2 regions of the Streptomyces sp. NPDC050085 genome follow, and region 2 is predicted to be linked to the other one. Evidence: predicted binding sites of a transcription regulator. Region 2 holds the regulator's gene; the other holds the start of a gene.

Region 1 (4,344 bases), on a different contig from region 2:
TCGCCTCGGGCCCGCACCCCGGCACGTTCGGCCCGTTCACCCTGTTCCGCTTCCCGGTGCGGGAGCTGCCTGACATGGTGTTCAGCGAGTACGTCACGGGGGCGCTGTACCTGGACTCGCGCGAGGAGGTGGGCGTGCACCTGGAGGTGCTCGACCACCTGGTGGCGCAGGCGGCGGGAGCGGAGCGCACCGTGGAGATCCTTGAGAAGTGGCGTACGCGCCTGAATTGAAACCCCTCCGGCGATTGAGGAGCGGGGTCCGGGGCTCAGCCCCGTGAGCTCAGCGGCTACGAGGCCGTACCTTTCTCGTCGTCGACGATCTCCGCATCCACCACGTCCTCCTTCGGGTCTTCAGAGGGGGTACTCTCCGCCCCCGCCCCCTGGTACATCGCCTGCCCCACCTTCTGGCTGACGGTGGCCAGTTTCCGCACCCCCTCCCTGAGGGCGTTCGTGTCGGTCGGGTCCGCGGCGAGGACGCCCTTCAACTCCTCTATGGCGGCGTCGACTTCGCCGCGCACCTCGGACGGAACCCGTTCCTCGTTGTCCCGCAGGAACCGCTCCGTCTGGTACACGAGCTGCTCCGCCTCGTTGCGGGCCTCGGCGGCCTCGCGGCGCTTGCGGTCCTCGTCGGCGTGCGCCTCGGCCTCCCGCATCATCCGGTCGATGTCGTCCTTGGGCAGCGCCGAGCCGCCGGTCACGGTCATCTTCTGCTCGCGCCCGGTGGCGAGGTCCTTCGCGGAGACGTGCATGATCCCGTTGGCGTCGATGTCGAAGGTGACCTCGATCTGCGGTACGCCGCGCGGCGCGGGCGGCAGCCCCGTCAGGTCGAAGACGCCGAGCTTCTTGTTGTAGGCGGCGATCTCCCGTTCGCCCTGGAAGACCTGGATGCCGACGGAGGGCTGGTTGTCGGTGGCGGTGGTGAAGATCTCCGAACGCCTCGTCGGAATGGTCGTGTTGCGTTCGATGAGCCGCGTCATGACGCCGCCCTTGGTCTCGATGCCGAGGGACAGCGGCGTGACGTCGAGCAGCAGGACGTCCTTGACGTCGCCGCGGATGACACCGGCCTGCAGGGTCGCGCCGAGGGCGACCACCTCGTCCGGGTTGACGCCCTTGTGCGGGTCCTTGCCGGTCAGCTCCCGTACGAGTTCCGTGACCGCGGGCATGCGCGTGGAACCGCCGACGAGGATGACGTGGTCGATGTCCTTCAGCTCGATGCCCGCGTCCTGCACGGCCTGGTGGAACGGCTTCTTGCAGCGGTCGAGCAAGTCCCCTGTCAGTTCCTGGAACTGAGCCCGCGTCAGCTTCTCGTCGAGGTGCAGGGGGCCTTCGGCGGACGCCGTGATGTAGGGCAGGTTCACCGTCGTCTCGCTCGACGAGGACAGCTCGATCTTCGCCTTCTCGGCGCCCTCGCGCAGCCGCTGCAGCGCCATCTTGTCCTTGGCGAGGTCGATGCCGTACGCGTTCTTGAACTGCTGCACGAGATGGTCGACGACCCGCTGGTCCCAGTCGTCGCCGCCGAGCCGGGTGTCCCCGTTGGTCGCCTTGACCTCGATGACGCCGTCGCCCATCTCCAGGAGCGAGACGTCGAACGTGCCGCCGCCCAGGTCGAAGACGAGGACCGTCTGCTCGTCGCCCTTGTCGAGGCCGTAGGCGAGGGCGGCGGCGGTCGGCTCGTTGATGATGCGCAGCACCTTCAGCCCGGCGATCTCGCCGGCCTCCTTGGTGGCCTGCCGCTGCGCGTCGTCGAAGTAGGCGGGCACGGTGACGACGGCGTCGGTGACGTCCTCGCCGAGATAGGACTCCGCGTCGCGCTTGAGCTTCTGCAGGACGCGGGCGGACAGTTCCTGGGCGCTGTAGCGGGCCCCGTCGATGGCGCCGCTCTCGGGGAAGTGCCAACTCCCGTCGCCCATGTGGCGTTTGACGGAGCGCGCGGTGCGCTCCACGTTCGTGACGGCCTGGCGTTTGGCGACCTCGCCGACCAGGACCTCCTTGTTCTTGGCGAAGGCGACGACGGAGGGGGTGGTGCGCGCGCCCTCCGCGTTGGCCACGACGGTGGGCTCACCGCCCTCCAGTACGGCCACCACCGAGTTCGTCGTGCCGAGATCGATACCGACCGCACGCGCCATGACGTGCCCCCTGTCCCATGAGTAGGCCCGCTCAAGTCGTTCTGCATTCCGGGTTGTCCGGAAATCCAGCACAAAACTTGAGCGGGCCTACGTCAAGGGGGCGGACGGGCCCGCGATCAGGCGAGCTTGGCCGTCAGCGAGATCGTCGTGCCCGTGAGCGCCTGACTGACGGGGCAGTTCTTCTTGGCGTCCTCGGCCGCGGCCTGGAAGCCCTGCTCGTCGAGGCCGGGCACGGTGCCCTCGACCGTGAGGTGGATGCCGGTGATGCCCTCACCGGGCTGGAACGTCACGTCCGCGGAGGTGACCAGCTTGGTGGGCGGCGTACCGGCGCCGGACAGGCCGTGCGAGAGCGCCATGGAGAAGCAGGACGAGTGCGCGGCCGCGATCAGCTCCTCGGGGCTGGTCTTCCCGTTCGCCTGCTCGGCGCGGGACGGCCAGGACACCGGCTGCTCGCCGATGCCGGAGGAGTCGAAGGTGACGACGCCGTTGCCCTCGAGAAGGGTGCCTTCCCACACGGTGTGTGCGGAGCGCGTGGTTGCCACGGTGGAGTTCCTTTCGGATGCGGTTGTCTCTGCCCCCATCCGATCACATCCGCCTTCATTGCACCTGGAACACGGGCCCACGCGCCGTGAACGGCAGCCGGGCGCCCCGCGGGACCAGATAGGCGTGCTCCCTCGGCACCCGCAGCACGTCGCACTCGCCGTCGGTGATGATCAGCAGCGGGGCGGCCGCCGGGAAGTCGTCGGCGCGGCGCAGCAGGTCGATGCCGGGCTGCAGGACCGTGCCGCCGCGTCCCCTGATCCGCACGCGGTTCGCGATCTCCGTCGCCGGGAGGTATCCGGCGTCGTACGGGCTCGCGTCGCAGAAGACGACGCGGGCGGCCGGTACGTCGCGGGCCTGCGCGTACGAGGCGATCGCGCCGAGTGCCTTGCCGAGCAGCGTCCGGCTCATCGAACCGGACGTGTCCAGGACGACGCCGAACGTGCAGCGGGCGATCTCCTCGGGCGGGAAGGAGCGGCCCGCGCGCGGGATGTCGGGCGTGGAGGCCTGGCGGCGCGCCGGGCGGGCGTAGCTGCGCACGGGCTCGGGCCGGGGCACGAACTCGTCGAACCAGCGGGCCAGTTGGGCGTCCCACGGCACCGGCGGGTGGGCGAGCGCGCGGATCTCCTCGACGAGCCCGAGCGGCAGCAGCCCGCGCTCCTGCTGGTGGTGCAGGTCGAGGCCCTGGGCGAGGCCGCGCCGGTAGAACTCGTCGAGGTCCACGAAGTCCCTTACGGGGCCGAGCGGTTCACCGAGGATGTCGCCGCGCCCCTTGCCGCGCAGCGTCGCGAGGCGGCGCCGCGTGCGCAGGTCCCCGGCGATCCGGTCGTACACCTCCTCGGTGGACAGGCCGCTCAGCTCCGGGTCGTGCAGCAGCCCTTCGGGCATCTCGCCGATCCGCATCTCGCGCAGCCAGCCGTTGATGACGTAGTCGGCGGCGACGTTGAAGAGGTACGGGTCGCGGGCGCCGCGCCGGTCCCCGTGGCGCAGGGCGGCGTGCAGCATCTCGTGGCCGAGGATGAAGCGCCACTCGTCGTCGGTGTGGCGCTTGAGGGGATTGACGTAGATCTCACCGAGGTCCGCGTTGACGGCGGCGACCGAGATGTCGTGGGCGCGGGCGAGCTCCGCGTCGGCGACGAGGGTCATGCCCGCGGCGATGCCGCCGAGCAGCGGGTACGACGACACGAACCAGCCGAGCGCGCGCCCCCAGGGCCTCAACGGCACGCGCTCGCCCGTGAGTTCGTCACGCCGGCCGCCCGCGACGTCCATGGCGGCGGACATCGTACGGGTGAGGGCGTGCGCGAAGGCCGTCTGCCAGTCGGGGGCCCGGCCGTGTCCTGGCCAGGGCGTCAGGAGCTGGTCGGGGGCGGGCCCGCCCGCACCGCAGTGGGCGTACGCGGGCGGGATGCCGTCGCGGCGCCAGCGCGCGGCGAGCTGCTCCTCGTCGCCGCCGGGGAACACGGCGGGCAGCCCCTCCGGGGGCCGTCCGACCGGGAACGTCTGCTGGAAGCGGTGCACGACGACGCAGCGGGCCGCCAGCTCGTACGCGTCCGGCTGCACGCGCTCGCCCTGCGCGGCCGGGACGTGCCCGAAGCCCAGGTGGAGCAGGCAGTGCGCCAACGCCCAGGCCCACTCGGCGGGTTCGGCCCGGCGGGTGGGGTGGACGTGGACGCAGCCGT
Region 2 (4,344 bases):
GAGATCCGCACCGCCACCGAGAAGGTCGCCGCCGTCTCGCAGAAGCTGGGCCAGGCCATGTACGCCGACGCCCAGGGTGCGCAGGCCGCCGGTGGCGCCGACGCGCCCCAGGGTGACGGCCCGAACATGTCCAAGGACGGTGCCGACGAGGACGTCGTCGACGCCGAGATCGTGGACGAGGACCGCAAGGACGGTGCCGCGTGACGGAGGAGACCCCGGGCTTCGAGGAGAACGAGAAGCCTGACGTCCCCTCCGGCGCCACCCCCGACGACGCCGAGACAGTAGCCGGACAGGCCGCCTCCTCCGACAAGGAGGGGGCAGCCCCGGCCGGGGACTCAGCTTCCACCCAACAAGAAGGCGCTGCCGGTCTGACGGCAGCCCTGGACCAGGCACGCGCCGCCCTCGGCGAGCGCACCGCCGACCTCCAGCGCCTGCAGGCCGAGTACCAGAACTACCGTCGCCGTGTGGAGCGGGACCGCGTCACGGTCAAGGAGATCGCCGTCGCGAACCTCCTGACCGAGCTGCTTCCCGTCCTCGACGACATCGGCCGCGCCCGTGAGCACGGCGAACTCGTCGGCGGATTCAAGTCCGTGGGCGACTCGCTGGAGACGGTCGTGGCGAAGCTGGGCCTGCAGCAGTTCGGCAAGGAGGGCGAGCCCTTCGACCCGACGGTGCACGAGGCCCTGATGCACAGCTACGCGCCGGACGTCACCGAGACGACCTGCGTGGCGATCCTGCAGCCGGGTTACCGGATCGGCGAGCGCACCATCCGCCCCGCGCGGGTGGCCGTGGCCGAGCCGCAGCCGGGCGCGCAGGGCGGCAAGTCCGACGAGTCGGCCGACGCGAAGGCCGAGGAGAAGGACAGCGGTGGCCCGGACGAGGGCTGACGTCATACGTACGACAGATACAGGTGAGGAGGGACGTCGAGGCCGATGAGCACCAAGGACTTCATCGAGAAGGACTACTACAAGGTCCTCGGCGTCCCGAAGGACGCCACCGACGCCGAGATCAAGAAGGCGTACCGCAAGCTGGCGCGCGAGAACCACCCCGACGCCAACAAGAACAACCCCAAGGCGGAGGAGCGGTTCAAGGAGATCTCCGAGGCGAACGACGTCCTCGGTGACCCCAAGAAGCGCAAGGAGTACGACGAGGCGCGCGCCCTGTTCGGCAACGGCGGATTCCGTCCGGGGCCCGGCGCGGGCGGCGGCTCGTTCAACTTCGACCTGGGCGACCTCTTCGGAGGCGGCGCCCAGGGCCAGGGCGGGCAGGGCGGTTTCGGCGGCGGCATCGGGGACGTGTTCGGCGGCCTGTTCAACCGGGGCGGCGCGGGCACGGGCACCCGTACCCAGCCGCGCCGCGGACAGGACATCGAGTCCGAGGTGACGCTCAGCTTCACCGAGGCGGTCGACGGGGCGACAGTCCCCCTCCGCATGTCGTCCCAGGCCCCCTGCAAGGCGTGCTCCGGCACCGGCGACAAGAACGGCACGCCGCGCGTGTGCCCGACCTGCGTCGGCACCGGCCAGGTCTCGCGGGGCGGCGGTGGCGGCTTCTCCCTCACCGACCCCTGCGTGGACTGCAAGGGCCGCGGCCTGATCGCGGAAACGCCCTGCGAGGTCTGCAAGGGCAGCGGCCGCGCCAAGTCCTCCCGCACGATGCAGGTGCGCATCCCCGCCGGGGTCTCCGACGGCCAGCGCATCCGTCTGCGCGGCAAGGGCGGACCCGGTGAACGGGGCGGCCCGGCGGGCGACTTGTACGTCGTGGTCCACGTCGACAGCCACCCGGTCTTCGGCCGCAAGGGCGACAACCTCACGGTCACCGTCCCGGTGACCTACCCGGAGGCGGCGCTCGGCGGCGAGGTCAAGGTCCCCACGCTCGGCGGCCCGCCGGTCACCCTGAAGCTGCCCCCGGGCACGCCGAACGGGCGGACGATGCGGGCCCGCGGCAAGGGCGCGGTCCGCAAGGACGGCACCCGGGGCGACCTGCTGGTCACCGTCGAGGTCGCGGTCCCCAAGGACCTTGACGACGAGGCCCGTTCGGCCCTCGAGTCGTACCGCAAGGCGACTGAGGACACCGATGTCCGGGCAGAACTGTTCCAGGCCGCGAAGGGAGCCTGAGCCAGATGGATGGGCAGCATGGTCGACGACGAAGCAACCCGTACGAACTGACCGAAGAGACCCCGGTGTACGTCATTTCGGTGGCGGCCCAGCTGTCCGGCCTGCACCCGCAGACGCTGCGCCAGTACGACCGCCTCGGCCTGGTCTCCCCCGACCGCACGGCCGGGCGCGGCCGGCGCTACTCGGCCCGCGACATCGAACTGCTGCGCACCGTCCAGCAGTTGTCGCAGGACGAGGGCATCAACCTGGCGGGCATCAAGCGCATCATCGAGCTGGAGAACCAGGTGGCCGCGCTCCAGTCCCGGGTGGCGGAACTCTCCGCCGCCGTGGAGGGAGCCGCCGCGGCCATGCAGCAACGTGAGGCGGCGGTGCACGCCTCGTACCGCCGCGACCTGGTCCCGTACCAGGAGGTCCAGCAGACCAGCGCGCTGGTGGTCTGGCGGCCGAAGGGGCCGCGGGACTGAGCTGCTGTGCAACGTGTGAAGGGGCCCCGGAGTCAGCCGACTCCGGGGCCCCTTCACGTTGCCGTCTCCGGCTGTGACGAATGAGGCTGCTGATGCGCTGGGTTCTGGGGGAGGCCTGTGTGTTGGCTGTGCCGGCTGTCCCGTTGCCATGAGAAGGGCATGAGAGTCGTGACGGTCGTAGGGAGCAGAGTGGTTTCGCGTACAGCACGTCACCGGCGTTCGATGAAGCGCCGGATACTCGCAGGGGTTTCCGTCGCCGCGGCGGCCGGGATCGCGGCCGCCGCGGCGTTCGCCATGAACGCCGAGGCCACGTGGACCTCGGCGTGGAGCGTGTCGGCGTCCGGCTGGACTCCGGACGACTCGCCCGGGGTTTCCATGGACCGGCAGGGGGACGCCCTGCTGAGCTGGTCGGCCGGGGACCAGTCCACGACGTACTCCTACAACCGCATCCAGACGCGGGTGAAGTACAGGGACGGCTCGACCGGGGCGATCCGCACGCTGTCGCCGGACGGCGCCGCCGTGGCATGGCCGGAGGCCGACTCCGACGACACCGGTGACTCGGCGGTGGTCTGGCAGCAGGACAGTACGGTCGTCGGCCGTCGCGTCGCGGGCTCCGGCAGCCTCGTCGGGCCGCTGCAGAAGCTGTCCACGTCGGCGCCCGCCACCGACCCGGTCGTGGCCGTCACACCGAGCGGCACCGCGATGGCGGCCTGGACGGAGGTCCGCGACGGAAGCTGGCGCGCGGTCGCCCGCCGGATCTTCATGGACGGCACGCTCGGCTCCGTCATCAACCTCGGCTCCAGCAACGGCGACAAGCCGGCCATCGGCGTCGACCGCAACAGCCAGTTCGTCGTGGCCTGGCCGCGCGGCGCCGACGTGGCGGCCAAGCGGATCACGTCGACGACCGTCTATCCGGCGAAGTTGATCACCACGCCCATCGCCTCGTACGGCGGGTTCGGCATGGTGCGGGTCGGCGTCGACCGGGACGGTGACGCGGTCATCAGCTACCGCTCCGGCGGCGGCACGGTCCCGCAGGTGTGGGCCTCGCGCTGGAGCCGCACCGGGACCCTGTCCTCGCCCCTGCGCATCTCGGCGTCCACCGACAACGCGGGCAACCACCACACGCTCGCCACCGACCTCGAGGGCGACTCGGTGATCGTGTGGACCCGCAACGTCAGCGGCAAGCTCGAACTGCGCGGCCGCACGCTGTCCGCGGGCGGCACCCTGGGCACCGTCACGGCCCTCGGCGCCGGTGACCGCCCCGACCTGGCGCTCGACGACGACGGCGACGGCATGCTCGTCTACGCCACGGTCCTGCCCAAGTCGGCGCCTCCCTACAGCTATACGCAGGTCAGCGCCAAGCTGGTCAGCCGCACCGGCACGTTCGGTACGGCGAAGGTCCTGACGTCGGACGGCCGCGTGCCGCAGGTCGCCGCCCGCCCGGCCGCCCTCTTCACGGTGGACTGGCAGCAGGAGTCGTATCCGTACACGATCAAGTCGGTACAGGGGCCCTGAGACCCCAGGGCCCCTTCACGTGCTTACGGTGCGACGGGCGTCACCGACACCTCCGGTGACGGGGCCGACTCGTTGCCGTCGGTGTCGACCACGGTGACGACGTAGTAGTACGTCGTCCCGTTGGTCACGTCGTAGTCGGGGTAGGAAGAGTCCGTCGTCGGGATGACCTTGTCGGCCGTCGCGGGAGTGACCCCCGGGGACGTGGACCGGTACAGGCGGTACCCGGCGAACGGCGGCTGGTCCGTGCTGAA

What was found. The regulator HspR, encoded in region 2, represses chaperone genes until heat shock. The targets are predictions, from matches to a motif close to TTGAGNNNNNNNNNCTCAA.
Region 1: a site for HspR is predicted at 2,203-2,221, ahead of dnaK (molecular chaperone DnaK). Genes of this name have one in related genera too.

Annotation. Positions count from the first base shown of each region.
Region 1 is NZ_JBITJZ010000001.1:560,020-564,363, forward strand. Features, by position in the region: gene ACIBUY_RS02295 (helix-turn-helix domain-containing protein) at 1-230, shown strand, start outside; gene dnaK (molecular chaperone DnaK) at 287-2,125, opposite strand; gene ACIBUY_RS02305 (OsmC family protein) at 2,242-2,667, opposite strand; gene ACIBUY_RS02310 (hypothetical protein) at 2,723-4,344, opposite strand, start outside.
Region 2 is NZ_JBITJZ010000003.1:325,214-329,557, reverse strand. Features, by position in the region: gene dnaK (molecular chaperone DnaK) at 1-204, shown strand, start outside; gene grpE (nucleotide exchange factor GrpE) at 201-887, shown strand; gene dnaJ (molecular chaperone DnaJ) at 933-2,114, shown strand; gene ACIBUY_RS13930 (heat shock protein transcriptional repressor HspR) at 2,120-2,578, shown strand; gene ACIBUY_RS13925 (hypothetical protein) at 2,801-4,093, shown strand; gene ACIBUY_RS13920 (fibronectin type III domain-containing protein) at 4,117-4,344, opposite strand, start outside.